2 regions of the Janibacter hoylei PVAS-1 genome follow, and region 2 is predicted to be linked to the other one. Evidence: riboswitches for the same ligand, from Rfam matches in the RefSeq annotation. Region 2 holds a riboswitch; the other holds the start of a gene.
What was found. Region 2 has a riboswitch for cyclic di-AMP ahead of CWN80_RS05980 (C40 family peptidase). Riboswitches for the same ligand answer to the same signal wherever they lie in the genome.
Positions count from the first base shown of each region.

Region 1: linked by a shared signal. The riboswitch ahead of CWN80_RS10655 (C40 family peptidase) and the one ahead of CWN80_RS05980 (C40 family peptidase) in region 2 are both predicted to bind cyclic di-AMP.

Region 1 is NZ_PIPF01000010.1:130,545-137,600, reverse strand. Features, by position in the region: gene CWN80_RS10665 (MFS transporter) at 1-1,160, shown strand, start outside; gene CWN80_RS10660 (iron-dependent transcriptional repressor DtxR) at 1,204-1,914, shown strand; cyclic di-AMP (ydaO/yuaA leader) riboswitch at 2,028-2,208, shown strand; gene CWN80_RS10655 (C40 family peptidase) at 2,211-3,077, shown strand; gene mnhG (monovalent cation/H(+) antiporter subunit G) at 3,144-3,521, opposite strand; gene CWN80_RS10645 (MrpF/PhaF family protein) at 3,518-3,784, opposite strand; gene CWN80_RS10640 (Na+/H+ antiporter subunit E) at 3,781-4,344, opposite strand; gene CWN80_RS10635 (Na+/H+ antiporter subunit D) at 4,341-5,972, opposite strand; gene CWN80_RS10630 (Na(+)/H(+) antiporter subunit C) at 5,969-6,412, opposite strand; gene CWN80_RS10625 (Na+/H+ antiporter subunit A) at 6,409-7,056, opposite strand, start outside.
Region 2 is NZ_PIPF01000005.1:160,404-167,459, reverse strand. Features, by position in the region: gene CWN80_RS06000 (class I SAM-dependent DNA methyltransferase) at 1-633, opposite strand, end outside; gene CWN80_RS15520 (excalibur calcium-binding domain-containing protein) at 760-1,773, shown strand; gene CWN80_RS05990 (class F sortase) at 1,850-2,488, shown strand; gene CWN80_RS05985 (AMP-dependent synthetase/ligase) at 2,498-4,237, opposite strand; gene CWN80_RS05980 (C40 family peptidase) at 4,342-5,163, opposite strand; cyclic di-AMP (ydaO/yuaA leader) riboswitch at 5,162-5,319, opposite strand; gene CWN80_RS05975 (C40 family peptidase) at 5,635-6,396, opposite strand; cyclic di-AMP (ydaO/yuaA leader) riboswitch at 6,403-6,571, opposite strand; gene CWN80_RS05970 (GTP pyrophosphokinase) at 6,669-7,056, opposite strand, start outside.

The DNA.
Region 1 (7,056 bases), on a different contig from region 2:
CCGTACCCGCCTTCGGGCCGACCTTCCTCTCCGCCGCCGCGACCGGCGCCGTCATCCCGGTCGCTGCGCTGCGGGCCGACGAGCTCGGCGCGAGCCTCGGCACCGCCGCCTTCGTCGTCGCCCTCACCGGGGTCGGGCAGCTCGTCGGGGTCCTGCCCGCCGGAGCCCTCGTCGCCCGCATCGGCGAGCGCGCGACCCTCGTCCGCGCTGGCCTGCTCGACGTCGCGGCGCTCGCCGTCGCGGGGTGGGCGCCCTCGCTGTGGCTCATGGGTGTCGCGCTGCTCGTCAGCGGGCTCGCCTCCTCCGCCTTCTTCCTCGCCCGGCAGGGCTTCATGATCGACGTCCTGCCGCGGCAGCTCCTCGCCCGTGGCATGTCCCTGCTCGGTGGGTCGATGCGGGCCGGGCTGCTCCTCGGGCCGGTTGTCGGGTCGCTGGCCATCGCCCCCTTCGGCCTGCAGGGGGCCTACGGGCTGGCCGTGCTCCTCGCCGTCGGCTCCGTGCTGACCGTCCTCACCGCACCCGACCTCACCGGTGAGCACGAGCGGGCCCGCGCGCAGGAGCCGCACACCGGGGTCTTCCGGGTCATCCGGCGGCACGCCCGCCTGCTGCTCACCCAGGGCCTGGGCGTCACGGTGATCTCGGCGCTGCGCTCCGCCCGGCTGGCGATCCTGCCGCTGTGGGCGCTGCACATCGGCCTCGACGGCGTCGACTCCTCGCAGATCTTCGCCGTCGCCGGTCTCGCCGAGCTCGTCCTCGTCTACCCCGGCGGCTGGGTCATGGACCGGCTCGGCCGGATGTGGGTCGTCGGGGCGCTGCTGGGCGTCGTCTCGCTCTCCTTCGTCGCCCTGCCCCTCGCCGACACGAAGGGGGAGCTGCTCGCCGTCGCGCTCGCCATGGCCCTGGGCAACGGGCTGGGGTCGGGCATCGTCATGACCCTCGGCGCGGACGCCGCGCCGAGCCGCGACCGGGCCCAGTTCCTCGGCGCCTGGCGGCTCACCGGCGAGGTGGGGCACGCCGGCGGCTCGCTCGGCCTGAGCGCCGTCACCACCCTCGTCTCGCTGCCCGCCGCCGCCGTGGCGCTCGGGGCCCTCGGCCTCGCGGGGCTGGCCTGGACGAGCCTGTGGATCCCACGCGCCGACCGGGAGCGCTCCGCGGCCTGACGCGGCGGCCCGCGGCGCCGCCGGGCAGGGCATGATGGGGCTCGTGAAGGACCTCATCGACACCACCGAGATGTACCTCCGCACGATCTTCGAGCTCGAGGAGGAAAACATCCCGCCGATGCGCGCCCGCATCGCCGAGCGGCTCGGCCACTCCGGCCCGACCGTCTCGCAGACCGTGGCGCGCATGGAGCGTGATGGCCTCGTCAGCCTCGGCGAGGACCGCCGGCTCGTCCTCTCCGACGAAGGGCGGCTGCTCGCCACGCGGGTGATGCGCAAGCACCGCCTCGCCGAGCGGTTGCTCGCCGACGTCATCGGTCTCGAGTGGGAGCACGTGCACGACGAGGCCTGCCGGTGGGAGCACGTGATGAGCGAGCGCGTCGAGCGCAAGATCCTCGCGATGCTGCCCGAGCACCGGGAGTCGCCCTACGGGACCCCGATCCCCGGCCTCGACGAGCTGCTCTCGGACGAGGAGGCGAGCATCGACTACCTCGAGGGTCTGCAGAGCCTCGTCCAGGTCGCGCAGGGCAAGCCCACGGGGCAGTACCGCGTGCGCCGCATCGGCGAGCCGGCCCAGGTCGACCACGAGGCGCTGGAGCTGCTCACCGAGGCGCGGCTGCGCCCCGGTGAGGTCGTCGACGTCACCCCCGAGGGAGACCGCGTCATCGTCGCGCGGGTCGGTGCCCAGCCGGGCGACGCGGTGTCGCTGCCCAAGGACGTCGCCGAGCACGTCTTCGTCGAGCTGGTCGCTCCGTGACCTCTCGTGACCTCGGCGTGACATTGCCGTGATCTGCGGGTACGGTCTGATGGTCCGCTCCCCCTGGGCGGACCCGTCACGCGGACGCTGAGTCCTGTCACCGCACCCGACGGATCTGCACGACACCGCATGACAGGAGCGGGGGACCCACGTTTTGGCGGGGCATCGCGGATGCTCCTCGGGGTGAAGTCCTGGGACGCAGCGGACCGCCAGGTCGGTCCGGTGTCGCAGGGCCGGGCCAGACCTCTGGCTCGAACCCGACAGCTGACCCCGCAGGCGGGATAGAGGTCATCACCTTGTCTCACAACGTCGGGCGCCACCGCGCCGCCGGTCGCTACAACCCCGTGTCCGAGCTCGGCCAGATCGTCAGCCAAGCGGGCACGCCCCTCGCCAAGGGCTCGGCCGTCATCGCTGCCTCCGGTGGTCTGATCGCCGCGATCGCCATCCCCGCCCAGGCCGCCGACTCGACCGCCGAGGTCGACGCCGCCCCGGTCCAGACCGCCTCCGCCCCGGCCGCTCCCGCCGCCGCGGTCACCGCGCCCGCCACGACGACGTCGTCGAAGGCGACCGACGCCGCCTTCGGCAAGATCGAGGTCGAGCCCGTCGCCAAGCCGACCGGCCCCACCCCGGCCCAGCTGCGGGCCCGCGCCGAGCGCGAGCAGGCCCGCCAGGAGGCCGCCGCCGAGCGTCAGCGCGAGCAGGAGCAGGAGCAGGCCGCCCGCGAGGAGCAGGCCAGCGAGCGCACCGAGTCCACCGCGCCGAGCCGCTCGCAGGAGCGTCAGGCCCCGGCCCCGGCCAAGAGCGAGCCCGCCCCCGCCGCGGCCTCCTCCGCGAGCTCCGACGTCATCTCCATCGCCAAGCAGTACATCGGCGTCCCCTACGTCTACGGCGGGTCCACCCCCTCCGGCTTCGACTGCTCGGGCTTCACCCAGTACGTCTTCGCCAAGGCGGGCAAGTCGCTACCGCGCGTCACGACGGCCCAGCAGGCCGCCGCGACCCCCGTGTCCAACCCGCAGCCGGGTGACCTCGTCTTCTTCGGCTCGCCCTCGTGGCACGTCGGCATCTATGTCGGCGACGGCATGATGATCGACGCACCGCGCACTGGCAAGTCGATCTCGATCCGTCCGATCTTCGACGGCGTCTCCGGGTACGGCCGCGTCTGAGCAGGCCCACCCCATGACGAAGGGGGCGGAGGGAGATCATCTCCCTCCGCCCCCTTCGTCGTGCGGTCAGGCCTCGTCGCCGGTGGCCTGCTGCTCCGTCATGCGCCGGTAGTCCTCGCCGAGCTCGTCGTGGTGGAGCAGGTCGTCCTCGGAGGCGCCGGTGCGGTAGCTGGCGCGGCCGAGCATGTGGGCTGTCACCGGGGCGGTGAGGGCCTGGGCGCCGACGACGATGAAGAGCGTGGCGACCGAGGCCCAGGTGCGCACGTTGAGAGCCAGGCCCACGAGGATGAGCAGCAGGCCGAGGGTCTGCGGCTTGGTCGCCGCGTGCATGCGGCCGAAGATGTCGGGCAGCCGGGCCAGACCGATCGCGCCGACGAGGGCGATCGTCGAGCCGAGGAGCAGGCTGATGCCCCCGGCGAGGTCACAGATCTCCTGCCAGCTCATGCGTCGTCCTGCTTGCGGGCCATGAAGCGGGCGACGGACACCGAGCCGACGAAGCCGGTGAGGCTGAAGACCACCATGATCGGCAGCGGCCCGGGGTCGTCCGTGCGCAGGATCTGCGTGGCGATGATGCCCGTGACGATGACGATGAGGACGTCGAGGCTGAGCGCCCGGTCGAGGTTGGTCGGGCCGAGCGCGACGCGCACCAGCACGAGCGCGGCGGCGCAGATGAGCATGCCGAGGGCGATGGCCAGGATGATGCTCATGCCTCCTCCTCGGAGCAGAGGGTGATCTCCTCGCGGGTGCCGATGGCCCGCACGACGCGGGTCTCGACGGCGAGGACGTCCCGGCGCAGCTCTTCGAGCTCCTGGGGGGTCGTGACGTGGAAGCCGTGGACGTAGAGGATGCCCGCGCGGCGTCGGGCCTCGACGACGATCGAGCCCGGCACGAGGGAGACGAGGGCCGAGACGATCGTCATGTAGAACTCCGACCGGGTGCGCAGCTGGACGGCGACGATCGACCCGCCTTGCGCGGGGCGCGGGCTGAGGGTGGCGGCGGCGACCTGGACGGCGGCCTGCACGAGGTCGACGAGGAAGCGCGCGATGAGCTGGACGAGCGGCCACGGGTGGATCCGGCCGAAGTACTGGACCGACGGCAGCGGGAAGATCTGGGTGACGACGGCGCCGATGATCAGCCCGTTGACGACGTTGCCGAGGGTGACCCGGTCCCACAGGAGGACCCAGACGACGGCGAGGGCGATGATCGCGCGGGGCTGCCAGCCGCCGCGCCGGGTGGCAGCGGCCGTGCTCGTGTCGGCGTCCTTCACGGCCCCTCCTGCGGTAGGACGGCCTTGACGTAGCCGTCACGGGTGATCATCTGCTGGGCCGCGGCGTCGGTGTAGGCGAAGAGGGGCCCGGCGAAGAGCGAGAGGCCGAGGCTGAAGACGACGACGGCGCTCGCGGCGCCGAGCATCAGCGGGGGCATCGGCCGCTCGACGGGCTGAGCGGGCGGCGGTGGAGCGATGGGGGTGGAGGGGCGCTGCGCGGCGACGACGGCCCCGATGGCGTCGCTCAGCCGGCCGAAGGACGGGGTGAGGGTCGGCAAGGCGAAGGCGCGGTCGCTCTCGTCCTCGGCGCGCGGGCGCCAGAAGGCGTGGCTCCACGTCTTGGCGACCGCGTAGAGGGTGAGCAGGGAGGTGACGACCGACCCGACGACGAGTGTCCACGCGACGGCGCTGCCGTCCTCGGCTCCGGCTTGGAGCAGCCCCACCTTGCCGACGAAGCCGGAGAAGGGCGGGATGCCGGCGAGGTTCATCGCGGGGACGAAGAAGAGGATGGCCAGGACCGGGGAGGTCGCGGCGAGGCCACCGAGCCGGTCGATGACCGTCGAGCCGCCGACCCGCTCGATGAGCCCGGTGATGAGGAAGAGCGCGGTCTGCACGGTGATGTGGTGGGCGATGTAGAAGACCGCCGACGAGAGGCCGAGCTCGCTCGCCAGGCCGATGCCGAAGAGCATGTAGCCGATGTGGCTGACGAGCGTGAAGGAGAGCATCCGCTTGATGCCCGGCTGCGCCACGGCTCCGAGGATGCCGACGAGCATCGTCAGCAGTCCCGCGATCATGATCAGGTGGTGCAGCGGTGAGTCGGGGAAGAGCAGGAACTGGGTGCGCACGATGGCGTAGACGCCGACCTTGGTGAGCAGCCCGGCGAAGACCGCGGAGACGGGCACGGGCGCCGACGGGTAGCTGTCGGGCAGCCACGCGGACATCGGGAAGACGGCCGCCTTGATCCCGAAGACCGTGAGCAGCATGAGCTGCAGGGCGAGGCTCACCGTGGGGTCGATGTCGGGCAGGCGGAGGGAGAGCTGCGCGAGGTTGACCGTGCCGGCCGCCGCGTAGGTCGCCGCGATGGCCGCGAGGAAGAGGAAGGAGGAGACCATCGAGACGATGACATAGGTCGTCCCGGCCCGGATGCGCGCGCCGCTGCCACCGAGGGTGAGCAGGACGAAGGAGGCGAAGAGCAGCATCTCGAAGCTGACGAAGAGGTTGAAGAGATCACCGGCGAGGAAGGCATTGGAGACGCCGGCCGACAGCACGAGATAGGTGGGGAAGTAGATCGCGAGGGGGGAGTCATCGTCACCGTCGGCGACGCCCTGCCCGATGGCGAAGACGAGGACGACGAGGATGACGAAGCTGCTCACGAGGAGCATGAGCGCCGAGAGCCGGTCGGCGACGAGGGCGATGCCGAGGGGCTCGCTCCACGCGCCGAGCCACAGGGCGATCGGGCCCTCCTCGTGGGTGCGGTACATGAGGGTGACGGCGACGGCGAGGCTCGCGGCGAGCACGCCGAGGCTGATCGCGACCTGGGTGCGCCGGTGGCGCCGGGCGACGAGGGTGAGCGCTGCTCCGAGCAGGGGGAGCAGGACCGGCAGCGGCAGGAGGTTGGCGGAGCTCATGCGGTGGCGTCCTCCTCGTCTGCCTCGGTCGTGGACTGGGTGTCGGGGTCGTAGGTGCTCGAGACCTCGTCGCGCTCGGCGAGCCGCTTGATCAGCTCGTCCTCGGCGTCGTCGGGGACGTCGTCGCTGCCGGTGATCCGCCACTGGCGGTAGGCGAGGGAGAGGACGAAGGCGACGGAGGCCAGGGCGATGACGATCGCGGTGAGCACCATGGCCTGGGGGAGCGGGTCGCTCATCTCCTCGGCCGGTCTCGAGCCGACGAAGGGGGCGCCCTTGGCCGGTCCGGAGACGACGAGATAGAGCGTGGCGACGCCGTTGCTCGCGAGGACGATGCCGAGCAGCAGCCGGGTCAGGGCCCGCTCGAGGAGCAGGTAGACACCGGTGGCGATGAGGAAGCCGGCGACGACGACGAGGCTGAGATTGGGCGCGATGGCGGTCATGCGGTCACCTCGTCCTCTTCGGCCTGCTTGTCGATGCCGGCGCCGAGCGAGCGGACGACGTCAAGGGCGAGCCCGATGACGATGAGGTACACGCCGATGTCGAAGGCGAGCGCGGAGACGATCTTGACGTGGCCCCAGATCGGCAGGTCGACCTCGAGGACGGCGGACTGCAGGACGGTGCCGCCGAAGGCGAGGGGGGCGAGGGCGGACACCGCGGAGACGGCCAACCCGGCGCCGAGGACGAGACCGGCACTCACCGGGGCGGCACGGTCGAGCTCGGCGCGGCCACCGGCGAGGTAGCGCACGAGCAGGGCGAGGCCGAGGACGAGGCCGCCGGCGAATCCGCCGCCGACCTGGTTGTGGCCGGCGAAGAGCAGGTAGAGGGAGAGCAGGATCATCACGTGGAAGACGAGCCGGGTGGCCGTCTCGAGGATGACCGAGCGGCGCTCGCGCACCACTGAGGCCATGACCGCGCCCTGGTTGCGGCGGCGGGTCCACGAGCGCTCGACGTCCTGGGTGCGGACGAAGACGAGGCTGGCGATGCCGGTGGCGGCGGCGACGAGCACGGAGATCTCGCCGAGGGTGTCCCAAGCGCGGATGTCGACGAGCGTCACGTTGACGACATTGCGGCCGTGACCGAAGTC
Region 2 (7,056 bases):
GAGGAAGACCGGGTACCCGCGGCCTCCCTTGACGACCCGGCCGGCGTCACCGACGGTCACGTCGGCGAAGCCCGCGGACTCGAGCCGCGCGGCGACCTCGCTGCGGTCGAAGCCGTGGTGCCCGCCGAAGTCGTGGTCGTGGAAGCTGCCGTCCTCGCGGTCGAGGTCGGCGACCGCGACGTGCCCACCGCTGTCGAGGAGCTGGGCGAAGCCCGAGAGGACCCGGTCGAGCTCACCGACGTGGTGCAGGACGTTGGAGGTGACGACGAGGTCGAAGCGCTCCGGAGGCACCGGCTGGGCCTCGAGGTCGAGGCCCCACACGCGTGTCGGCGAGGGCAGCCTGCCGTCGGCGGCCTTGTCGGCGAGCACACGCCGCATCCCCGAGGAGCTGTCGACGAGCGTCACCTCTGCCTCCGGCAGGTGCGGCAGCAGCGCCGTGGTCACCAGCGCGGTGCCGGCGCCGTACTCGAGGAGCCGGACGCGCGGGCGAAGGGGGACCCTCGCCGCGATCGCCGCCGCCACCTCACCCGACTGCCGCTGCTTGTCCGGGTCGTCGTCCCAGGTCGCCGCCTTGTCGTCGAAGTGCGTCCCATCGCCTCGGTGCTGGTGGTGCCCCTCGTGAGTCTCGCCCATGGGCCCAGCCTGCCAGCCGCCACCGACGGCGGGGCTTCCCGGCTGACCCCGGGCGGGTATATCTTGCCGATCACCGGCGCGCCCGCGGGGGGAGCGCCTTGTCGCTTCGTCATGGGGAGAGCAGACGTGCGCACCATCGTTGCCAGGACCACCATCGCCGGACTCATCGCCTCGGGCGGCCTCGCGCTGACACTCGCCACTCCGGCGTGGGCTGCCGCGCCGACCGACCTGTGCACACCGGGCGCCAGCTTCACGCTCACGAGCGCCGAAGGGGTCGATCCCGCACTGGTGACCTCGGTGCGGGAGGCACTCACGGCGCGCGGGCTCTCGGTTGCGGCCGACGATGCCGACCTCACCGCGGTCATCGCCCCGGCGGCCGAGATCGTCGAGGGAGGCGATGCATCGGTCATGGCGGTCGCGCTGACTGCCGGCGAGCTTGATCCGTCGACGGCGGAGGAGGGCACCGACTGGGCTCCAGCGATGTGGACGGATGGTGCTACGCCGGTCAACGCGCTGCTGAATGCGTCGTGCGGCTCGCCCATGGCGGCCGACGAGCAGGACGGGTCCGGAGATGGGGTCGGCGAGGCCGCCGCCGCTCCCGCCGCCGCCCCTGCCACGGTGGCTGCCGCGCCGGCGACTCCTCCTGCCACGGCAGCCGCCGCCCCAGCTGCCCCGGCACGGGGCGCGGTGCCAGCGGCTCCAGCTGCCGCAGCGGCCCCGCAGGCGGCACAGGCTCCGGCTGCCGCTGCGGCACCGGCAGCTCCTGCCGCACCGGCCACAGCTCAGGCGCCTGCGGCGCAGTCGGCTCCCGTGGCCGCAGCTGCCCCGGCTCGGTCGACCGTCCCGATCGGTGACAAGGACTGCAAGGACTTCATCTCGCAGGCCGAGGCGCAGGTCTTCTTCACCAGCCAGGGTGGCCCCGCCGTGGACCCGCACCGGCTTGATGCCAACAACAACGCCGTGGCTTGCGAGGCCCACTTCGGTACCGACAGCTCCCAGGCGTCCCAGCGCAGTCAGGCCCGCACGATCAACGCCGGCGTCCCGGACGTCGCCGGCCCGAACGTGCTGGGTCTGCTCGGCGGCGGCCTGCTCGTCCTGAGCGGCCTCGGGGTCGCCGTGCGGGCCCGTCGCGCCGACTGACCGGGCGGGCCGCAACCTGAGACGCCTCGTCCTGCTGCTCGTCGCCTTCGGCCTCGTCGCCGGGGGCGCAGGGCTGGTGCGGTGGTCGCTCGCGGGGGGCGATGAGCCCGCCGCGGCGCCGGTCCCGAGCCGGACCTACGCGGTGGCGTCACCGACACCGGACACGACGCGTACGGCGACCGTCGACGCGATCCCGGACGACCCGGCCCCGGCGACGAGCGCTTCGTCCAGTGCGTCGAGCCCCGGCCTCGTCATGTCGCCCGAGCGGATGGGGCCCGACCGGCTCTATGTGCCGTCGCTCGGGATCTACGCCAGTCTCGACGGGGTGAAGTTCAGCGGCGGCTCCTTGGCCATCCCTCGGGAACCGTGGCGCGTGGGACGCGACGTGTGGTCGGCCCCACTGGGCGGCGGCGCGGGGACCACCCTGCTCGCTGGTCACGTCGACCTGTCAGGTACCCCGGGAGCTCTGGCCCGACTCAGCGAAGCTCGCGCCGGCGCACTCGTCTACGTCACCGACGGCGCAGGGAGGCGCTCGGCTTTCGTCACGACGAGTCTGCAACGCTACTCCAAGGTGTCGCTGCCTCGATCGCTCTTCGCCGTGGACGGTCCCCGCCAGCTCGCTGTCGTCACCTGCGGTGGCCCGGTGATGACGATCGACGGGGAGCAGCACTACCGGGACAACGTCGTGCTCACGGCCGTGCCGGCCGACGTCTGAGGCCGGCCGTCAGCGTCGGCTGTAGAGCCCCTCGATCACGTCGGCGCGCTGCTGGGTGATGACGTGCCGCTTGAGCTTTTGCGTCGCTGTGAGCTCGCCGCTCTCCTCGGTGAAGTCGTCGTCGAGGACCACGAAGCGCTTGATCCCCTCGGCCTTGGACACCAGGGCATTGGCCTCGTCGACGACCTGCTGGAGCTCGGCCTGCGGGTCGGCGGGTCGCTCGCGCTCGGGGTCGAGGGTGATGAGCGCGCCGACGAAGGGGCGTCCGTCGCCGACGACCATGGCCTGGGAGACGAGGGGGTGGGTGCGCAGCACGTCCTCGAGGGGGCCCGGGGAGACGTTCTTGCCGCCGGCGGTGACGATGATCTCCTTGGCCCGCCCGGTGATCGTCAGGTAGCCATCGTCGTCGAGCGTGCCGAGGTCGCCGGTGGCGAACCAGCCGTCGACGATCGCCTCGCGAGTGGCCTCGTCGTTGCCCCAGTAGCCGTCGGTGACGACGGCGCCACGGACGCTGATCGCCCCGTCGTCCGCCACCCGCACCTCGTTGCCGGGCAGCGGCCGCCCGACCGTGCCGACGCGCTGGACGCCCGGGCCGTTGACCGTGATGGCCGCGCAGGTCTCGGTGAGGCCGTAGCCCTCGTGGACGGGCACGCCGACTCCGCGGAAGAAGTGCCCGAGGCGCTCGCCGAGCGCCCCGCCACCGCTGATGACGTACTCCATCTCGCCGCCGAGCGCGGCGCGGACCTTGGTGTAGAGCAGTCGGTCGAAGACCGCGTGCGCGAGGCGCAGCGGCAGGCTCGGGCGACCCTCGCCCTCGCCGATGGCGCGGCTGCACGCGAGGGCGACCTGCTCCCCCTTCGTGAAGACGACGGCGGACACTCGCTGCCCCGAGGCCTGGCTGCGGACGCCGTCGTGGACCTTTTCGAAGACGCGCGGCACGCCGACGACCATGTGCGGGCGGAAGGAGCCGAGCTTGTCGACGATGCTGCCGAAGTCCGCCCAGAAGCCGACCGTCGCGCCGGACTGGGCGGCGATGTAGGCGACCGATCGGGCGAGGACGTGGGCCATCGGCAGGAAGATGAGGATACGCCGCCCCGGTCGGCCCACCGAGCCGATGGGGTGGTCGAGGCACCCGGCGACCTCGGCCGCGAGGTGACGGTGGGTGAGGACCACGCCCTTCGGCCGGCCGGTGGTGCCGGAGGTGTAGACGATGCCGGCGAGGTCGTCGAGGGTGACCGCGTCGCGACGCTCGATGACGCGCGCTTCGGGCACCTGCCGGCCGCGCTCGCCGAGGACCTCGAGGGCGTCCTCGTCGATGACGAGCACCTCGACGTCGAGCCCGAGGCCGCGGGCGGTCTCGGCCTGGTCGGCCGTGCCGACGAGCAGCAGGCGGGCGCCGGAGTCGCGCAGGATCCACTCGAGCTGCCCGGCCGAGGAGGAGGGGTAGACGGGGACGGTGCCCGCGCCGACGGCCCAGACAGCCTCGTCGAGCAGCAGCCACTCGTAGCGGGTGTCGGCCATGAGCGCGACCCGGTCGCCGGCCTCCACGCCGCTCGCGACGAGCCCGCGGGCGGCGGACGTCAGGGCGACGAGGTGGTGCCGTGCCGTGATGGTCTCCCAAGCGTCGTCGACCCAGCGGGCGAAGGACGGATGGGCGGGCTCCTCGTGCGCGCGACGCCAGGCGCGAAGGGGGAGCAGGTCCGCCTGGGTGAGCTCGAGCGGGCCTCCGGTGGCGTGGGTGCGGGTCACGGCCGGTCTCCTCATGGTGCGACTACAAGTGTAGAAGTCTAGTGTCTCACGACACGACGCAGGCCCACGACCGCTGGGGTCGGGGGCCTGCGTCATCGCATCGCTCAGAAGCGGCCGTAGGACACGTCGTCGGTCCAGATCTCGCGCTCGGTGACGCCCGTGCTCGAGTTGCCCGCGTCGAGGATCTTGCCGTCGCCGGCGTAGATCCCGTTGTGGTACGCAGGGTTGCCGAAGAAGACGATGTCGCCGGGCTGCGGGTCGGAGACCGGGGTGGCCGCCGCCTGCTGCTGGTCGGTCGTCCGCGGCAGCTCCTTGCCCGCCTTGTCGTAGACGTACTGGACGAAGCCGGAGCAGTCGAAGCCGGACGGGCTCGTGCCGCCCATGACGTAGGGCGAGCCGATGAGGCTGCGGGCGGTGCTGACGATCGAGGAGTCGGAGGTGCTCGCGGTCGAGATCTCCGCGGTGCCGCCGTCGGTCGAGGCCGCCGCGGTCGCCTGGCCGCTGGTGGAGCCGCTCTCGGTCAGGCCCATCTCGGAGCCGGTCTCCGGGCCCACGACGCCGTCGGCGGCCAAGCCGTGCTCGGCCTGCCACTGCGTGACGGCCTGCTCGGTCTCGGAGCCGAAGACGCCGTCGGCGCTCACGCCGACCTCGTCCTGGATCTGCTCGACGACACCGCCGGTGTCGCCGACGCGGACGATGTCGGTGAAGCTGCTGGAGCTGCTCGTCGAGTCGCTGCTCTGCGCGCCGCCGGCGGTCGAGGACTGCGTCGTCGGGGCCTGCGGCCCGCCGTTGGCGGAGGCGCTGCCGGCGAAGGCGGTCGAGGCGCCGAGGCCGAGGGCCGTGGCCGCGAGGACTCCGGCGCCGACGCGGGAGGCGGCGGCGCGGGCTCGGGGTGCGCCGTGACGCGGGGTGTGGAAGGTGATCATGCTGTGTCTCCTGGCGCCTGCGGAGTTAGCTGTCGGGTTGGGGTGGAGACCACCCCGTCCGATGGCTCGGCAGGGGCCGAGCCGGTGGACTTCACCCCGAGGCCTCGCGGCCAGAGGTTGGGTCCTCCGCTCCCACCGGTTCTGCAGGGGATCCGTCGGGGTGGTGGGACTCGGCGTGCCCCGACGGTGCCCGACATGCGTCCGGGCCGCGGTCGACCATAGATCACATGGTCACGGATTGGTAACGCGCCCCGGCTGCCCGCCCTCTCCTACCCCGCCGCTCCCACCCCGCATTTCCCTAGGCAGATACGGGCGGGGGTGCGCATTTCCCTAGGGAAATGCGGGCTGGGGTGGCCGTCAGGGGGGTGGGGTGGTCATTTCCCTAGGGAAATGCGGTGGGGTGGCATGACGAAGGGCGGTCCCGACCGTGGTCGGGACCGCCCTTCGTGGCGTACGGCTGGGCCGGTCGGATCAGACGCGGCCGTAGGTGACGGCGCTGGTCCAGATGGCGCGCTTGGTCGTGTCGACGCGCGAGTTGCCGGCGTCGTACATCTTGCCGTTGCCGGCGTAGATGCCCACGTGCCACGCCGGGGCGCCGAAGAAGACGAGGTCGCCGGCGCGGGGCGAGGAGACGCGGGACGTGGAGCGACGCTGCTGCTCGGCCGTACGCGGCAGGGTCTTGCCGTGGCGGGCGTAGACGTAACTGGTGAAGCCCGAGCAGTCGAAGCCGGAGGGCGTCGTGCCGCCGGAGCGGTACGGGGTGCCGACGAGGCTGGAGGCGGTCGAGAGGACCGAGCTGCTGGAGACCGAGCGGGTCGAGGTGCGCGAGGAGCGGGTCGAGGTCGAGCGGCTGCTCGACGACTTCAGGCCCATCTTGGTGCCCGTGCGCGGACCGACGACGCCGTCGGCGGCCAGGCCCTTGCGCTTCTGCCAGCGCTTGACGGCCGCCTTGGTCTTCGGGCCGAAGACGCCGTCGGCGGTCACGCCGACCTTGCGCTGGATCTGCTTGACGACGGTGCCGCGTGAGCCCTGCTTGACCAGACCGGAGAAGGAGGCCTTGGCGGTGGCCGACTGGGTCGACTGCGTCGCGGGGGCGGCGGTCGCGCTCTGCGCACCGGCGGTGGCGGTACCGAGGCTGACGGCCGCGACGGCGACCATGGTCGCGCCCGCACGCTTGCCGGTCTGGGAGGACTTGCTGGGGGCGCGGTGGCGCCCGGTGTAGAACATCGACATGGCGAACTCTCCTGCGCCTACGGAGTTAGCTGTCGGGTTGAGGTGGAGAAGCACCCCGCCCTTCCGGTCCGAAGACCGAGAGGACTGCACCCCAAGGCACGAGTGCCGTGGATCGGTGGGTCCCCCGCTCCTGCCGTGACGTGTCAGGGGCCATTCGGGCTGGCAGGATTCGGCGACCCGGTGGCAACCCCCGTGTGTGGGGTCGGGAGAAGAGTAGGGCATGTGGACACGAATTGGTAACAGGGCCTGTGGACGGGATGCCCGGGACCTGCTCAGTCCCCGTGCACCGCCCGGTGCAGCTGCGCCATCTCCTCGTCCATCCGGGCCGCCGTGCCGGCCGCGTCGGTGATCCGCTGCCGCAGATCGGCCGGGACGTCCCCTTCGTACTTGTAGAAGATCTTGTGCTCCGTGCTCGCCCAAAAATCCATGGCGACCGTGCGGAACTGCACCTCGACGGGCACCTGCACCGGACCCGAGGAGAGGAAGACGGGGATCTCGAGGATGACGTGCAGCGAGCGGTAGCCGTTGGGCTTGGGGTTGGCGATGTAGTCCTTGACGACCCGCACCGTGATGTCCGGCTGGTCGGTGAGCGCGGCCATGAGTCGGTAGACGTCGGCGACGAAGGAGCAGATGACCCGCACGCCGGCGATGTCGGTGATG